DNA from 4 places in the Agrobacterium sp. 22094 genome. Region 3 is predicted to be linked to each of the others. Evidence: predicted binding sites of a transcription regulator. Region 3 holds the regulator's gene; each other region holds the start of a gene.
The links. Region 3 encodes LexA, which represses DNA repair genes until DNA is damaged. Its sites were predicted from a motif close to TGTTCNNNNTGTGTTCNG; they were not measured.
Positions count from the first base shown of each region.

Region 1: the regulator LexA is predicted to act here: its motif matches at 2,338-2,355, upstream of ruvC (crossover junction endodeoxyribonuclease RuvC).
Region 2: the regulator LexA is predicted to act here: its motif matches at 2,526-2,543, upstream of ACTJK5_RS09060 (PA0069 family radical SAM protein).
Region 4: the regulator LexA is predicted to act here: its motif matches at 1,738-1,755, upstream of ACTJK5_RS14415 (ImuA family protein).

Region 1 is NZ_JBQEPX010000001.1:271,931-276,139, forward strand. Features, by position in the region: gene ACTJK5_RS01290 (pyridoxamine 5'-phosphate oxidase family protein) at 1-98, opposite strand, end outside; gene ACTJK5_RS01295 (YebC/PmpR family DNA-binding transcriptional regulator) at 304-1,050, shown strand; gene ACTJK5_RS01300 (LLM class flavin-dependent oxidoreductase) at 1,184-2,185, opposite strand; gene ruvC (crossover junction endodeoxyribonuclease RuvC) at 2,397-2,909, shown strand; gene ruvA (Holliday junction branch migration protein RuvA) at 2,961-3,578, shown strand; gene ACTJK5_RS01315 (AbrB/MazE/SpoVT family DNA-binding domain-containing protein) at 3,654-3,935, shown strand; gene ACTJK5_RS01320 (PIN domain-containing protein) at 3,932-4,209, shown strand, end outside.
Region 2 is NZ_JBQEPX010000001.1:1,868,934-1,873,142, reverse strand. Features, by position in the region: gene ACTJK5_RS09070 (methyl-accepting chemotaxis protein) at 1-288, shown strand, start outside; gene ACTJK5_RS09065 (ribonuclease HII) at 334-1,008, opposite strand; gene ACTJK5_RS09060 (PA0069 family radical SAM protein) at 1,308-2,465, opposite strand; gene ACTJK5_RS09055 (glycosyltransferase family A protein) at 2,732-3,250, shown strand; gene moaB (molybdenum cofactor biosynthesis protein B) at 3,254-3,808, opposite strand; gene ACTJK5_RS09045 (4-(cytidine 5'-diphospho)-2-C-methyl-D-erythritol kinase) at 3,805-4,209, opposite strand, start outside.
Region 3 is NZ_JBQEPX010000001.1:939,242-943,450, reverse strand. Features, by position in the region: gene eno (phosphopyruvate hydratase) at 1-200, opposite strand, end outside; gene kdsA (3-deoxy-8-phosphooctulonate synthase) at 418-1,266, opposite strand; gene ACTJK5_RS04480 (hypothetical protein) at 1,389-1,952, opposite strand; gene lexA (transcriptional repressor LexA) at 2,309-3,034, shown strand; gene ACTJK5_RS04470 (hypothetical protein) at 3,028-3,285, opposite strand; gene ACTJK5_RS04465 (GFA family protein) at 3,377-3,775, opposite strand; gene ACTJK5_RS04460 (glutathione S-transferase family protein) at 4,037-4,209, shown strand, end outside.
Region 4 is NZ_JBQEPX010000002.1:429,613-433,821, forward strand. Features, by position in the region: gene ACTJK5_RS14410 (DUF6504 family protein) at 1-1,021, opposite strand, end outside; gene ACTJK5_RS14415 (ImuA family protein) at 936-1,697, opposite strand; gene ACTJK5_RS14420 (O-antigen ligase family protein) at 1,815-3,086, opposite strand; gene ACTJK5_RS14425 (polysaccharide biosynthesis/export family protein) at 3,094-4,209, opposite strand, start outside.

The sequences.
Region 1 (4,209 bases), 670 kb from region 3:
TGGAGACCTTCCAGACCCAGCATGCCTGCATGGACGGAATTAATCTCGTCCCAAAGCTGACGGGCGGGTTGTTCGCGTGCTTCAGTCAGACTTACCATTCAGTGATCTCCTTGCGGTTCCTGTTCCTTCCGGCAGCGATCCGGTCATGATCGCGCCGCCTGTGATCACAACGGCGGGAGAGGATTTCTGTTCCTTGCAGCGCTGTCATGTGGATGCGAGAAGAAGGGGGTTACGGGCTTGAACAGCCGCGCCATCGCACTTATAAGGCCCACAATCCAAACAAACGATCCGATCAGGGGTGCCATGGCTGGCCATTCACAGTTCAAGAACATCATGCATCGCAAGGGGAAACAGGATTCGATCCGTTCGAAGATGTTCTCCAAGCTTGCGCGTGAAATCACCGTTGCAGCCAAGTCCGGTCTTCCGGACCCGACCATGAATGCTGCTCTTCGCCTGGCCGTGCAGAACGCCAAGGCGCAGTCCATGCCGAAGGACAATATCGACCGCGCCATCAAGAAGGCGTCCGGCGCGGATGCGGAAAACTACGATTCCGTTCGCTACGAGGGCTACGGCCCCGGCGGTACGGCGGTTATCGTCGAAGCGCTGACGGACAACCGCAACCGCACGGCATCCAACATTCGCTCGATCTTCACCAAGGCCGGCGGCGCACTTGGCGAAACCGGTTCGGTCTCCTTCTCCTTCGACCGCGTGGGCGAAATTACCTACAAGGCTTCGGTTGGCGATGCGGACAAGGTAATGGAAGCGGCGATCGAAGCCGGTGCCGAAGACGTGGAAAGCAGCGAAGACGGCCACACGATCATCTGCGGCTTCGAAGACATCAACGAAGTCTCCAAGGCGCTTGAAGCGACCCTCGGCGAAGCCGACAGCGTCAAGGCTGTCTGGCGTCCGCAGAACACCGTTCCGGTGGATGAGGAAAAGGCGCAGTCGCTGATGAAGCTGATCGACAACCTGGAAGACGATGACGACGTGCAGAACGTCTATTCGAACTTCGAAGTGTCCGAAGAAGTCATGGCGAAGCTGTCAGCCTGATACTCTCGGGTTCCGTTCGATTTGAGGACGGCAATCGAAAGCGACAAATCCTAAGTACAAAAGGCCGGATTTGCTCCGGCCTTTTTCAATTTCAATGATGATAGTGGCAGAGGGGTGTTAGAACACAGTCGGCTCAGGCCGCCTTTTTCACACCTTCCCGTACCTCGGCGAAAACCTCGACAGACCGCAGCCGCTTGTTGATGTCGTGGATTGGCATGGAGACGATCAATTCATCCGCGCCGGTCTCGCCCAGGAACTGCTGGAGTTTGCGATCGATGGTCGCGTGTGAGCCTACGGCGGCGTAACGCAGCGTATGTTCGACGGTGATGCGCTCCATGTCGTTCCAGTAGCCGTCCATGCTCTCGACCGGCCGCGGGAAGGGCGTGCGGACGTTCTTGCGCAGATTGACGAATTGCTGCTGGGCCGATGTGAACAGATGACGGGCTTCCTCATCCGTATCCGCACCGACGCCCATGATGCCCACCATGACATAGGGCTCCGAGAGCGTAGCAGAAGGCTGGAAGCGCTCGCGGTAGATGGCGATTGCATCCATCAGCATATCCGGCGCGAAATGCGAGGCGAAGGAATAGGGCAGGCCAAGGGCTGCGGCCAGATGCGCGCTGTAGATGCTGGAGCCCAGCAGCCAGATCGGCACGTTCGAGTTCACGCCCGGCACGGCAAGGATCGCCTGATCCGGTTCGGGCGCGCCGAGATAGCGCTGAAGCTCGACAATATCATGCGGGAAGTTTTCGGCCCCGGCATCGAGATTGCGGCGAAGCGCGCGCGCGGTGCGCATATCCGTTCCGGGTGCGCGGCCAAGTCCGAGATCGACACGACCCGGCAGAAGAGCGGCAAGCGTGCCGAACTGTTCAGCGATCACCAGTGGCGAGTGGTTGGGCAGCATGACGCCGCCCGAGCCGACGCGGATGCGTGAGGTTGCAGCACCCACATGGGCAATCACGATCGATGTGGCGGCACTTGCGATACCCGGCATGCCGTGATGCTCGGCCAGCCAGAAACGCTCATAGCCGTGTTCCTCCGCCTTGATCGCCATGCGGCGCGAATTGTCGAGCGCCTGGCTTGCGTTCTCCCCATCGCCAATCGGCGATAGATCGAGAATGGAAAAGGGAATCATGGCATGCTCCTTCCGGCCTTTATTTAGGACCTTATTTAATGTGTGGCGTCGTGTTTGCCATCCTCGTCGCAGCGAATTGATCCATGGTTCAAAAAAACTGACGGCCTGAGCGTGGATGGCGATCCGCTGGCGCGGCGCATTTTCTCATCGAATGTTTTTGTTTTGTTCACTTATGGCTGGCAGGTTTCCTGACCAGACGATAGGGTGAGACATGCAAAACGCGATTCGAATTATCGGCATTGATCCGGGCTTAAGGCGTACGGGCTGGGGCGTCATTGAGACGATCGGCAACAGCCTGCGTTTCGTGGCGTCCGGCACGGTAACGTCGGATGGCGACATGGACCTCGCTTCGCGCCTTTGTCAGTTGCATGACGGGCTGGCGGATGTCGTTCATTCCTATCAGCCGGATGAGGCGGCGGTGGAGCAAACCTTCGTCAACAAGGACGCGGTGGCGACCCTGAAGCTTGGCCAGGCGCGTGGCATTGCCATGCTCGTCCCCGCCCGCGCTGGCCTGCCCGTATCCGAATATGCGCCGAATGCCGTGAAGAAGGCGGTGATCGGTGTGGGGCATGGTGAAAAGCAGCAGATCCACATGATGCTGAAAATCCTGATGCCAAAGGCCGAGTTCAAGGGTAATGACGCCGCCGATGCCCTGGCGATTGCCATCTGCCACGCGCACAACCGCGGGGGCGACCGGATGCGCCGGCTTCTTGCTGCGGGCTAAGCGGGCGTTCTTCGGCTTTTCACCTCTTTCTCAAATATCACGGACGTGACCATGATCGGCAAACTCAAAGGCACCATAGAGGAAATCGGCGACGACTACGTTCTCGTTGACGTTCATGGCGTCTGCTACGTGGCGCATTGTTCGGCGCGCACTCTGTCCAGGCTTGGTTCCGCGGGCGAGGCTGTGGTGCTATTCATCGAGACCTATGTGCGCGAGGACCAGTTGAAGCTTTTCGGCTTCATGAGCGCTCTTGAGCGCGAGTGGTTCAATCTGTTGCAGAGCGTGCAGGGTGTGGGCTCCAAGGTGGCGCTTGCGGTTCTCTCCACCCTCTCGCCTTCCGAACTCGCCAACGCTATTGCACTGCAGGACAAGGCTGTTGTCTCCCGCGCACCCGGCGTTGGCCCGAAGGTTGCGATCCGCATCGTCACCGAATTGCGCAACAAGGCGCCTGCTTTTGCCGGAGAAGCGGCAGGTGCCATCGGTCTCAAGCAGGAGATCGGCGAAGGCGCGGCGCCCGCGCCTGTGGCCGATGCCGTCTCGGCTTTGACCAATCTCGGCTATTCGCGCGATCAGGCTGCCAACGCCGTGGCCGCCGCCTTGAAGAATGGTGGTGAGGGGGGAGACAGCGCCAAGCTGATTAGGCTGGGTTTGAAGGAGCTTTCGCGATAAATCGTGCATTTGTGTTTCTGGCGGATGAATGATAAGATTTCCGCCATATGAAGTTTTTTTTTACGGGTGCTCATAATGGGATGGGAAGTTGTCGTTTCGTCGAAGGGGCAGGTGACGTTGCCGAAAGACATGCGTGAAGCGCTCGACCTCAGGCCCGGTGATCAGGTCGTCTACTCCATCATCGATGGCGAAGTGGTGCTGACGCCAAAGAATGTTGATTTCAATGATCTCGCTGGCCTTTTAGGTAAGCCTCCCAAGGGCCGTGCCACCTTGGAAGAAATAGACGAGACCGTCAGCAAGGCTGCAGGCCATAACGTCGTCGATACCGATGATGATCAGGCGGATGCCGCTGCATGATGGTCTATGGCGTGGATACGAACGTCGTTCTTCGTCTTTTCGTTGATGATGAGCCAGGCCAACGGGACGCAGCACTGCGTTTCGGAGCAGGGATTGGCCGCGACTACACTGTCTTCGTAACGCTTCTCACTCTGATCGAGCTCAGTTGGGCTTTGAAGTCACAATACGGTTTCGATCGACGACAGATCAGCTTGGCCATTCGCAAGTTGCTGCACACGAGGGGTTTGGTCGTTGAAGGACACGATAAGGTCGTCAAAGCCGTCCGTCTGGTTGA
Region 2 (4,209 bases), 930 kb from region 3:
GCGCTCAAGACGATCAGTCACCACGTCGAAGCCGTCAATGAGCACATGGGCGCGATTGCCACCTCATCCCAGGAACAGGCGACGGGTCTTTCGGAAGTGAACACAGCCGTCAACCAGATGGACCAGACGACGCAACAGAATGCCGCCCTCGTGCAGGAAACCACCACCGCAACCTCTGCACTGGCGACAGAAAGCGAGAGGCTGCGTGCGCTACTCGAGCAGTTCAAGCTGGCCGATCACGCGCAGCAAGGTGCCAACCGAGAGGGCTATATGCGTATGGCCGGTTGATGGACGGAAAGGCGCTCTTCAACCACCGGGGAGAGTGCCAGCCTATCAGGCGACGTCGGCTTCGGCAGCATCCTGCCGAAGCGGCCGAAAGCTCATTCGATGAAGTGAGCAGGCGCCATGGGCTTCGATGGCCCGAAGGTGCACGGGCGTTCCGTAACCCGCATGAAGCTCGAAGCCGTAGGCGGTATGCACAGTCCCGGCCCGCTCCATCATCCGGTCTCTTGTAACCTTGGCGATGATCGACGCGGCAGCAATCGACAGGGATCGCGCATCTCCCTTGGTCACGGCCTTTGCTTCGCAAGACATGCCCGGCGGTTTGTCGCGCCCATCGGCCAACACCAGCCGAGGCGCAAGCTCAAGCCCAAGGACGGCGCGGCGCATGGCATCGAGGCTTGCGCGCAGTATATTGATCCGGTCGATCAGCACCGGACCGGATGACGCAACGGAGACGATCGAGGTTTCCACGATCTTCGTAAACAGCACTTCCCGCTTTGCCTTGGTGAGCTTCTTGGAATCATCAAGGCCGTCAGGAATATTGTCGGGATCAAGAATGACGGCGGCGGCAACGACCGGACCGGCCAAAGGGCCTCGGCCAGCCTCATCGGTCCCGGCCACGGGCCACAGGCCGCGCTGGCGTGCTTCTAGCTCCATGCTGAAGTCGGGGCTCGCCGGAGCAAGATCGAACAGGGCAGGAGAATCGGATGCTGTGCGTCGCTTCATGCGGCGGAAACTTGCACAGACACCCGATCTCCCGCAAGCCCCCGGTGCGGCGATAGACAACCCGTAGGGCGTGGTTGTCATCCATGGCTCAAGAGGCCAGGGTCGTTTTCCTATAGGGCGGCGGAAAACGAGAAATCGCACGCGAGGCGGCGGAACCGGGGGCAATGCCGGTACGTCAGGGACGCGCACCGAACATTTCTTCGAAGAGGGGCTTCACAGCCGTGGTTTCGGCGCAGCTCTGTGGAGACGCGCCAAGAACCCATGTCGTAAGCGGTAGCTGGACCGAGCGTCTCCTTCCTTCAAAGCAAGGAGAGCTGCACGCCGGCACCGCTGGGTGGGGCAAAGAGATCGTCACGCAGCTGGATGCCCCTGCGAATGAGACCGAGCCTTTTAGTCGCCATTTCGAAGCGGCGGCTGATCTGCCACGCATAGGGTCCAGCACCCTTCATGCGCTTGCCAAACTCCGAGTCATATTCCTTGCCGTCGCGCATGGAGCGCACCAGCGACATGACATGGCGGTAGCGATCCGGGTAGTTGCGCAGCAACCAGTCACGAAACAGCGGGCTGACCTCAAGGGGTAGACGCAGCAGCACATACGAGGCCTCTGTCGCACCGGCGGCTTTACCAGCCTCCAGCACCAGCTCGATCTCATGATCGTTCAATGCTGGGATGACAGGGGCCATCATCACGGCCACTGGTATGCCAGCCTCCGTAAGCGTCTTGACTGCCTCCAACCGTTTCGATGGCGTCGAGGCGCGGGGCTCCATGCTGCGGGCAAGTTTGCGATCGAGCGTTGTCACCGAAATGCCGACCTTGACGAGACCCTTCTTTGCCATGGGCGCCAGAATATCGATGTCGCGCGTGATCAGCGCCGATTTCGTGACAATGGCGACCGGATGTTCCGCCTTGGCCAACACCTCGAGAATCTGGCGCATGATCCGCCATTCCTTTTCGATCGGCTGGTAGGGATCGGTATTGGTGCCGATTGCAATCACCCGCGCCTTGTAGCCCGGCTTGGAAAGCTCGCGTTCCAGAAGCTTGGCGGCGTCCGGCTTGGCAAAAAGCTTCGCTTCGAAGTCGAGGCCGGCCGAAAGTCCCATATAGCTGTGCGTCGGACGGGCGAAGCAATAGATGCAGCCATGCTCGCAGCCGCGATAGGGATTGATCGATCGGTCGAAGGGGATGTCAGGCGATTCGTTGCGGGTAATGATTGTGCGCGGCTTTTCCACCTGCACATCCGTCTTGAACTCCGGCAGTTCTTCGATGATGTCCCAGCCATCGTTAAAGGCTTCATGCTGCAACGTCTCGAAACGACCGCCAGGATTGATGCCCGCACCTCTGCCGCGACGACGATCGATTTCGATCCTCAGGCCAGAGTCATCTGCCAGAGCATTGGCAATATCCGGCGTATGGCCCGGCTGATAGGCAGCCTGCCCCGAAAGCACTTGGTGTCTCATCTGATGCTCCTGACCGGCCTGCGCCAGCGAATTGGATGAAACGATTCCTACGCTAAATATGAGAACAATACAAGAACAAAAGAACTTGGTAGCGCTTTCTCGCGCGGTATGCTGCGCGAGGAGGAGCGCTGCAAAGCAAGAAACAATGGAACTGTCCTGCTGCATTGCATCATTTTGCCGGGTGCCACGACAGAAAATCCATTTGGGTTTCCATGGCGATGCTGTAGGAACTTTATCGTCTGGAACGCACCACAAGTGACGAGAACATGCTGACAGTCATCATGGAATGCCGAAACCAAGAGCCCGAGCTTGCGCATACGCTTTCGGCGCTGGTGACGGGCGCCGTGAAGGGTTTGATCAGCGACGTCATTATTCTCGACCACGCCTCACACGATGGCTCGGCGCGGGTCGCCGAAGCTGCCGGTTGCCGCTTCCATCAGCGCTGGGAGATCGGCGATGTCATTCAATCGATCCGAGGCGAGTGGGTGTTGCTGATCGAGCCGGGCAGCCGTCCGCAGGGCGGCTGGATTGAAGATATTCTCGAATATATGGCGCTAAACGAGCGGCCCGCGCAATTCTCTCCATCGCGCTATTATAAAAAGCCTTTTCTGAAGCGACTGCTTCGCCGCGGTCCGCCACTGGAATTCGGCCTGTTGCTGCGCAAGCAGGATGCGCTCCAACTCGCGAAATCCGGCCTTCCGCCGAAGGAATTTTCAAAATCCCAGAAGCCGCGCAGACTGACCGCGGAGTTGGTGCCAGCATGGGCGCTGCGTCCAACGCGATAGGGATCAGCCCTTCGTGCGGCGCAGATGCTCGTCCAGCCGTGGCATGATTTCCACGAAGTTGCACGGCATGTGGCGATAATCAAGCTGCGCTTTCAAAATGCCGTCCCACGCGTCCTTGCAGGCGCCTGGTGAACCCGGCAGAACGAAGACGAAGGTTGTGTTGACAAGCCCGGCGGTGGCGCGTGACTGGATGGTGGATGTGCCGATCTTGTCATAGGAGATGCGGTGGAACACCTCTGAGAAGCCGTCCATGCGCTTGTCGAACAGGGGCTCCAGGGCTTCCGGCGTCACGTCGCGCCCGGTAAAGCCCGTGCCACCCGTGGTAATGACCACATCGATTTCATCCGACAGCGTCCAGCCTTGCACCTTTTCGCGAATGGCGCCTACGTCATCGGGCACGATCGCACGATCCACAAGACGGTGGCCTGCCTCCTCGATCCGTGCCGCCAGCGTGTTGCCGGATTTGTCGTCCGCCAAAGTGCGCGTGTCAGAGACGGTCAGAACGGCGATACCGACCGGAATGAATTGCCGCTCTCCACCCGTGTTCTTCTCACTCATGACGCTCTCCCTGCAATCGTTCTGGTCTCTTGAACATACCATCCGGGCTTCTGTTCCCGAAGCGATGCTGCTGCGGCCTCCGCTTTCTCCCAGTCGGAAAAAATGCCGAAGCATGTGGCGCCCGAACCGGACATGCGCGCAACATCCGCGCCCTGTGAATGAAGCATTGCCAGCATATCACCGATCTCCGGCAGAAGCTTCACGGCTGGAGGTTGCAGATCGTTTCTGAGCGCGTCCATCATCGAAAGCCAGGAGTGTCCTTGATCCTCAAGCGGTGCGGGAAGGGGTGCATTCTGCTTCTCCTTCAGTAGCCGGAAGACATGCGGTGTCGAAACCCCCTTGAGCGGGTTGACCAGCACCAGCGACAATTGAGGAAACTGCGGAAGAAGCGTAATCTCTTC
Region 3 (4,209 bases):
ACGGCCTTTTCAACGCCCTTGCCGCCATAGCGCTGTCCGCCATCGCGCAGCTCGACTGCCTCGTGAGCGCCGGTGGATGCGCCCGATGGAACGGCAGCGCGACCGAAGGAGCCGTCTTCGAGGTACACGTCGACCTCGACCGTGGGGTTGCCACGGCTATCGAGGATTTCGCGTGCGATGATGTCGGTAATGGCTGTCATGGTCTCTCCCTTGGGACTGGAACAGATGAATTTCAGTCGCTTGTCTTAGAGCGCATCGGCAAAACTGTGAAGCCGTTTTCGAGCCGGACGGCGGATAAGCGATTCTGAAAAGTGTGAAAGGTCATTGCAACTTCGCTGTAGACGAAGCGTGAGAAATTACAATGACGACGCCCAGCATCAGGCGTCGCCCAACCTATAAAAATCGATTAGGCCAAAATCAGGCGGCCTTGGCGATAGCGTCAAACGCCAGAAGCTTCTCCAGAAGCTTCGGCATATCCTTCAGATGAACCATGTTGGGGCCGTCGGAAGGGGCATTGTCCGGGTCTTCATGGGTCTCGACAAACAGTCCGGCAATGCCGACGGCCACGGCTGCGCGCGACAATGTCTCGACGAATTCGCGCTGACCACCCGTCGACCCACCCTGCCCGCCTGGCTGCTGCACGGAATGCGTCGCATCGAACACCACCGGCGCACCGAGCGAGGCCATAATCGGCAACGAGCGCATGTCGGAGACAAGCGTGTTATAGCCGAAAGATGCGCCGCGTTCGCAGAGCAGAACGTTCGGATTGCCGCTCTCGTTGAGCTTTGCCAGCACGTTCTTCATGTCCCAGGGCGCCAGGAACTGGCCTTTCTTCACATTGATCACGCGACCGGTCTTTGCGGCGGCGATCAGAAGATCGGTCTGGCGACTGAGGAAGGCCGGGATTTGCAGGACATCGACGGTTTCGGCGACAATGGCGCACTGCTCTTCCGTATGGATGTCGGTCAGGACAGGGAAGCCATATTCCTTCTTGAGATCGGCAAAGATCTCCATGGCCTTGTCGAGACCGATGCCACGCTGTCCGGAGAGCGATGTGCGGTTGGCCTTGTCGAAGGATGACTTATAGACAAGCCCGATGCCGAGCTTGCCGCAAAGCTCATGCAGCGTGCCGGCAATCATGAAAGCGTGGTCGCGGCTTTCCATCTGGCACGGACCGGCGATCAGCGAAAACCGCTCTGTGTTGGAGAAGGCGACAGCGCCTTTGCCTTCGCCAGCGACCACTTTCAAATTGTTCTTCAAAGTCATCTCATTCCTCACGACACATGCGCCGGACATCGCCGGCAACCGCTTAATTTGCGATGTTGCACAGGCATTAGCAGCAAGCGCGCCATGTGTCACGAGATGAGGGAGCACCAACCGCTTGCCCTTTAGCCGGCATTCGCCTTCCGGACGACATCGGGATTGGCCTCGGAAGACTGCACGAACGGCCCGACTGCGCGCACCGCGTCGGAAAATCCAGCACTTCCCTTCAGCCCTTCCAATTCTTCGGGCTTGAAGCCTTGAGTCAGCAACATGCGATAAACGTTCTCGCTGTTCTCACCACCGGCGGAAACCCAAGCCGGTAGCGATGCCTCCCAGGCCTTCTTCTCACGCTGGTTTCGGTCGGCAACGATTGCAAGCTTGATCAGTCCACCGATCGGAATGGGAATGCCGTTCACCGCAAGATCGGGGATGAAGCTCGCCGGATGAACGCCGCCAAGCGCGTGATTTTTCAGGATCCGTGCACAGTTATTGTCGCGCGTCGGCTCCTTGTTCTGCGAAACGCGCTTCTGATTGAGTTGAACGATGAGCTTGCAATTGGCCATCGTCGTGTTCAGCAGCAACCGGTCATACTCCTTGCGCTTCAAAGCTTCCGGTGAATTGGGATCGAGGGTCTGGCAACCGGCCAGCGCAATCAGCATTCCGATAAGGGTAAATCTAACGAGCTTCATAAAAATGTCCCTGCCCCGAAAAAACGCTGCAAGGCAGCGCCGTAGAGCTACGATAACTTTGTTGATAATGCTTCGAATGGCTTGGCCTTCATACCACAGGATGACCGGATCGTGTGATCCTCGAAGCAGCTTGTAGATACCCGCAAAAATGAAATCATCAACCTGGAGAGGAAAAAGACGCCCAACACCGTAAAGAAGCTATGAACTTCTACCATTGCGCGGATAACAGGACTGCGAATTGATGAGGCGGAGACGTTTGCGGAATTTTAAGGGATTGCAGAACACATATGGAACATATAGTGTTCGTTCTGTATTTGTTTCGCGAATCTTCGCCACGTATTCCAAGGGTTTTCTTCATGCTCACGCGCAAACAGCAGGAACTGCTTCTTTTCATTCATGAGCGAATGAAAGAGTCCGGCGTGCCGCCATCTTTCGATGAGATGAAAGATGCCCTCGACCTCGCCTCGAAATCCGGCATCCATCGGCTGATTACCGCTTTGGAAGAACGCGGCTTCATCCGCCGCTTGCCGAACAGGGCAAGAGCCCTGGAAGTCATCAAGCTTCCGGAAGCCTATTCCGCACCCGCACAGAAGCCGCCGCGCGGTTTTTCGCCAAGCGTGATCGAGGGCAGCCTCGGAAAAGCCAAACCGCCTGAGCCGGCTCCCGCGCCGAAGCCAGCAAACGATCAGATCTCCTCCGCTGTCACCGTTCCTGTGATGGGACGCATCGCCGCCGGTGTGCCGATCTCCGCTATCCAGAACAACACCCACGATGTTGTCGTACCCGTCGATATGCTGGGCACGGGCGAGCATTATGCGCTTGAGGTCAAGGGTGACTCGATGATCGAGGCTGGCATCTTCGATGGTGACACCGTCATCATCCGCAACGGCAGCACCGCCAACCCCGGCGATATCATCGTCGCACTGGTGGATGATGAAGAAGCCACCTTGAAGCGCTTCCGCCGCAAGGGTGCTTCCATCGCCCTGGAGGCCGCGAACCCAGCCTATGAGACCCGCATCTTCGGACCGGATCGGGTAAAGATTCAGGGCAAGCTGGTCGGTCTCATTCGTCGCTATCACTGAGCGAACGATAGTCGGCTCAGACTGGCTGCCTGTGCTCTTGCAGAGGCAAGACGCGCAGACCTCGTTGGCAGATGCGGCGATGTGCTGCCTCTGATCGCGCCGAGGTCTCGACGCTGGTTCTCTTCGTCTTCGTCTTCGTCTTCGTCTTTCTCGTTATCCTCATTCTCGATCCGAGGATGAGGAAAAGATTGGCGGATGGTCGGGTGCATGCCGATCATGGCCTTCGAACGGCGGCAATCTTTCAGTGCCACCGACAAGCGCCCTCGCCCGTCGCTTCTAAGAGCAGGACTTACAGACGCGGCTAATCCACCTCGCGGCTACCATCCGACAAGGTGGACAGTCTCACCGCCCCTTTTCCGTTCTGCCTGTCGATTCCCGGTCCCGCTCATATTGGCGCAATGCCGGGAAATCCGGCAGCCAAGCCTCACGGCGGACCGTCCAAAGCTCGTAGGTCGGCTCGAACTGATCTGGTGAATCCAGAGAACCGAGATTGACCTCGATTTCGTCGTCGCTTTTTCCGAAGACCGGCGATCCGCAGTTGGGACAGAAGAAGCGGCCATTATAGCTGCGTATTTCTCCTTCGATGGTCACGGCATCCTGCGGGAAGATGGCGGATGCGTGGAAGAGCGCGCCGTGGTGCTTGCGACAATCCATGCAGTGACAAATCCCGATACGATAGGGCTCACCGACTATCGAAAGCCTCACGCTGCCGCAGGCACAACCGCCAGATTTCATGTTCATCTCGACCGCTCCATTTGCTTGACGCCTTCCCATCAAACCGCGACGAACCGATGAAGTTCATTCTGCTTCTGTTTTCGGAAAGGTGAGAGCGGCGAACGCATCAATTCATATGATATCTGACATGACAGACTCGGCCTGTATGTCCTCTCGCTCATGCGTTAGGACGATGGACAGAGAAATAACATTCGCACTTTTGCACCGCATGGACGCTTTTGCTGATCGCATGCGATTCAAGTGGCCGTATCACCAGAAGGAGACAACATGTACGATCTTTACATCGCCAACAAGAACTACTCCTCCTGGTCTCTCCGGCCTTGGGTGCTGATGCGGACATTGGAGATTCCCTTCAAAGAGAATCTCGTCCCGTTCAACGATCCCGATCCCAAGCATGGCTTCACGCACTTCTCCCCCACAGGCAAGGTGCCCTGCCTCGT
Region 4 (4,209 bases), on a different contig from region 3:
CGGCATGGGTCGCCGTCAGCGTCATCTTCTCGATGCCGAAACCCGGATCGATCGTCTCGATACGGTCGGTCAGAAGGCGCGACAATTGCTTGCTATCGCGTGCGGGTTTGGAGGTTCCGGCCCGAATGGCCTGTACACCACTATCAACACGATGGAAAACGAGATCGACACGACGCGCACCTAAACCCCGCTTCTCCAAATCCAGGCAGAGGTCGGACACAAGCTTTCGAGCGTATTTTGCAATGGTTTCTGCAGCAGCAATCGGTTCGGGAAAGAAGCGGCGCACGGTTACCAGTTCCGCCACGCGGACCGGCTCTATCGGTTCCGACAGGATACCGTGAGCCTGATCCAGCCTGCGCCCAACCTCCGGTCCGAACCGCAAGGTGATCGGCGCGCGCGGCGCAGCTGCCAATTCTCCGATGCGGCGAAAGCCCAGGACCTTCAGCTCATTGACCAGATGTGCATCCAGCCGCAGGGCGGCAAGCGGGAGAGGCGCGAGCGCTTCTCGCACGCTGCCTTCAGGTAAAATGGTGACGGCTTCGCGCCCGAAACGGGCAAGCGCGTGAGCCGCGCCCCAGCTTTCGGCAATTGCCGCACGCGCCGTAAAACCCAGCGCATGCAGGCGATTGATCATTCCCGTCAGCATCAGTCTTTCATTGCCATGCAGGTGATCGGCCCCTGTCGTATCGAGCACCAGCCCATCGGGCGTATCCGGCGCGACGATGGGGGCATAGATGCGTAGAAACCAGAAGGCCAGATCCTCAAGGGCTTTTGCATCCTCCACCGGCTTCAAGTCTTCGACAATAAGGCCTGGTAGAATGGCCTGCGCCTTGCTGGCCGGCATGCCGGGGCGCAAGCCCGCCTTCAGCGCGGCACTATTCAGAGCAGCCACGAGCCGGCGGCTTCCCTGGCGGGCGATCATGACGACCGGAGTTTCAACCGGCGGCGCTTCGTCCCCAAGCATCCTGCGGTATCGATCCGTCTGCCATGTCGGCAGGTATAGCGAGACGACCCTCTGCATCACAGGCTTCCACTTCCAGTTCAAAAGGTTCGCCGCCCCGAACACGCAGCAATTCTACAAACCAGCGTGACCGCCCTACCCCGCGTACCGGCAGCGGGGTGGAGGGACGCATGGAAATGCGCCATCGGGTGACGGCGGCGGTCGGCTGACCAAAATCGGCGACACCGCTCACATGACGCCAGCGGCGAAGCGCTATGGCTGCCACGCCCGAAGCTTCCGCCGTCAGTTGCAGACGCCGCGACATGTTCATCGGCAGCTTCGACACTTCACCGATCACCGCACCAAAGCCGTTGCAGCGAAGCCCCTCCTCGAAACAATCCAGCACGCCCTTTTCGTCGCGGCATTCGACGATGATCAGCCGGTTATGCGAAAGTCCTGCCTGTGTGAGAGCAGGCATGAAGAGATCGGGACGGGTCACGCACCAAAGAATCTTGCCCTTCAACCGGGCAGCGATCCCCGCACAGAAGAGCGCTGACGCTGCACCGTCCACGGCACCATTTCCGCCGCCGCTCACCTCATGCAGGCTGCCAAGCTTCAGGCCTTGGCCGGGAAGACGCCCATCTATGGCTGGAATATTGAAGGGCAGAGTCTGCTGCTGTCTGGCAGGACCTTGGGTGATCCTCTCCAGCCTTTCTCGCAATTCCTCCACGACAAGCTGTTCTGCGCGCTTCTGCATGACACGAAACTTCTCAGAGCATTCCACGCTAAAAAACTAATGTTCACTTTTTGTTCTAGATTCACAAAAGAGTCAACACGAGTCAGCCGGACTCCTGTGGAGAGGTGGACGATTCCTTTATCTCCCGGCCAATGGCCGTACCGCGATACCTGCCAAGAAGGGCGATGTGACCGCAGGGGTGCGCCGCGGCAGGCAGAGTTTGCCAGCCGCGTAAAACAGCATGAACGAGCCGATCTGGTATGCGAAAATAATGTCGATCTCGACGAAAGAGCGGACGACAAACAGGGCGCAGAGCGAAAACAGGATCAGCGCCTGCGGATCCTGATTGCGCATGAGGATTGACCGCAAGTGACCCAAAAGCGTGCCGTAGAGCAGGATGACAAGCAGAATGAGACCGACGAAACCGTTCTCCACCACCACCTCAATATAGGTGTTGTGGAAATGAAAGCCGCTGCGACCGGAAATGAAGAAATCGTCCCAGAGCCTTTCGGCATCGGAAAAGCCCGGCACCCAGAAGCCTTGATAACCGACACCGAAAATTGGCGCCCGCTTGGCCGCCTCGATCCCCTGCTGCCAGAGATAGGTGCGTCCTGTCAGTGTTGTGTCCTTGCCGAAGACACCGAGGATCGCGTCGAAGAGGCCGAACTGTAGCGCGGCCACGACAAACAGACCGCCCAAGCCAACGGCTGCAAAAAACAGCATCTTCCTATTGCCAGGGGATAAGGCCCAGAGCGGCAGCAGACCCGCCATCATGATGACGACGGCTGCAGTGGTGATCGCGGATGTTGCCGATTGCGATGCAAGCAGGCTGTAGGCCGAGATCAGACCGGCAACGCCCGCGATCGGCAGCCACAAACCTCTTTGGCGCAGCACAAGCACAGAAGCTGCGGCAAAGAGGACGCCAAGCGAGGCATAGAAGCCCAACTGGTTCTTGGAAGAGAATGCGCCGACGAAGCTGGTCGTGCCATCCAGCGCATCGAAAAGATAGGTTCCAAACAGCAGTGAATAGAGAAGAACGATGGTAATGCCGATCAGCGCCCCGCGCGTCAGCGTCTTGATCGATATGACGCGCATGGCAATCAGCGCGCAAACGATGTGCGTCATGTACTGAATGGAGGCGCGCAGGCTGACGGACATGGCGTCCGACCAGAAGCTCGACAGCACGGCCAGAATGCCGAAGGCGAAAATCCAGAAGTAGCGGGTGTAATTGCCGAGCACCCGGCGATAATCCACGACGACCAGAGGCAGCCAGATGGCGTAATAGGCAAGGATCGAAACCTGGCCGAACTTCGACGAATAGGCGAAGACGAAGAAGGACAGCGCGACTGCCGCCGTTCCGTAGAGCCCGTTTCTGTCAGGATCGATCAGTGCCGATTTCGCAATCCGCATGGCAGCCTCACTGCATCAGCACTTCCGAGGAAACCTTGATAACGTCGCCAGGCTCAAGGGCCGTGGTTTCGTCAACCTTGATTTCCTTCGATTTTCCCTTGTCCTCACGCACAACGACATAGGAAATCGAGGCCGACTTGCCGGACGGATCGAAGCGCAGAGCTTCCGCCGATTGCGCCAAGGCCTCCGACATGAGTTCGCGGCTGGTGGAAAGCTGCAGGTTCAGCTTCTGCAATTCGGCCTGCGTATCCTGCAATTCCTTGGAGCGCTGCGCGTCCCAGTCGTTTCGCAGGTTGATCTCATCCTGGATCGCCTTGTTGATATCCTGCTTGGCGCGCAAAGCATTCGTATCGATGTCGAGAAGCGTCGCCTCAACCTCGGCTGCGCGTTCTTCCGCCGAGATACGACGCTGAGCAAGCGCAAGACCCTGCTCGTTCAAGCGATTGACCTTTTCCCGGTCTTCATTTGCCAATTGCAACTGACGCTGCTGGCTCTCTGCCTTCTTGCGCAGAGATTCCACTTCCGCATCCAGCAGTTCACGCAAATCCTTCAACGCTTTCAATTGAAGCGTATAGCGCTCGGTGCGAGACTTCATCAGCGCACTTTCGCTTTCCAGGAGCGCATCGATATTGACGACCTTTTCCATTTCAGGCGTCTTCTTGATCTCCTGATCGCCGCTCACTTCGGCAAGCAACCTTGCCTGACGCGCCAGAAGACGGCCGCGCTGGTCGTCATAGACGGCGGCGTCGCCACGGGCATTGATAAAGTCACGGGCAAAACGCTGCCCTGCATCGGAACGGCGCAAACCACCCGCGAGGCTGACAGCCTTCAGAACCGTCATATTGGGCGCATAGGGATATTCGCCGGGCGTTTGCACATCACCCGTCAGGAAGACCGGACGGAACTGGGCAACTTCGACGGAGGCTGATGGAAGGTTGCGCAGAGCAAACTTGCTTTGAAGCTGCGCCCCGATCGCCTCTCCCACCTCGCCTGCCGTCTTTCCGGCAACATTTAACTGGCCGATGAAGGGAAGCGCCAGCGTGCCTGACGGGCCGACCGAGTAATCGCCATTGATCACATCCCAGTTGCGGATGGTGCCGTCTGCCGGCTGCCATTCGGCAAC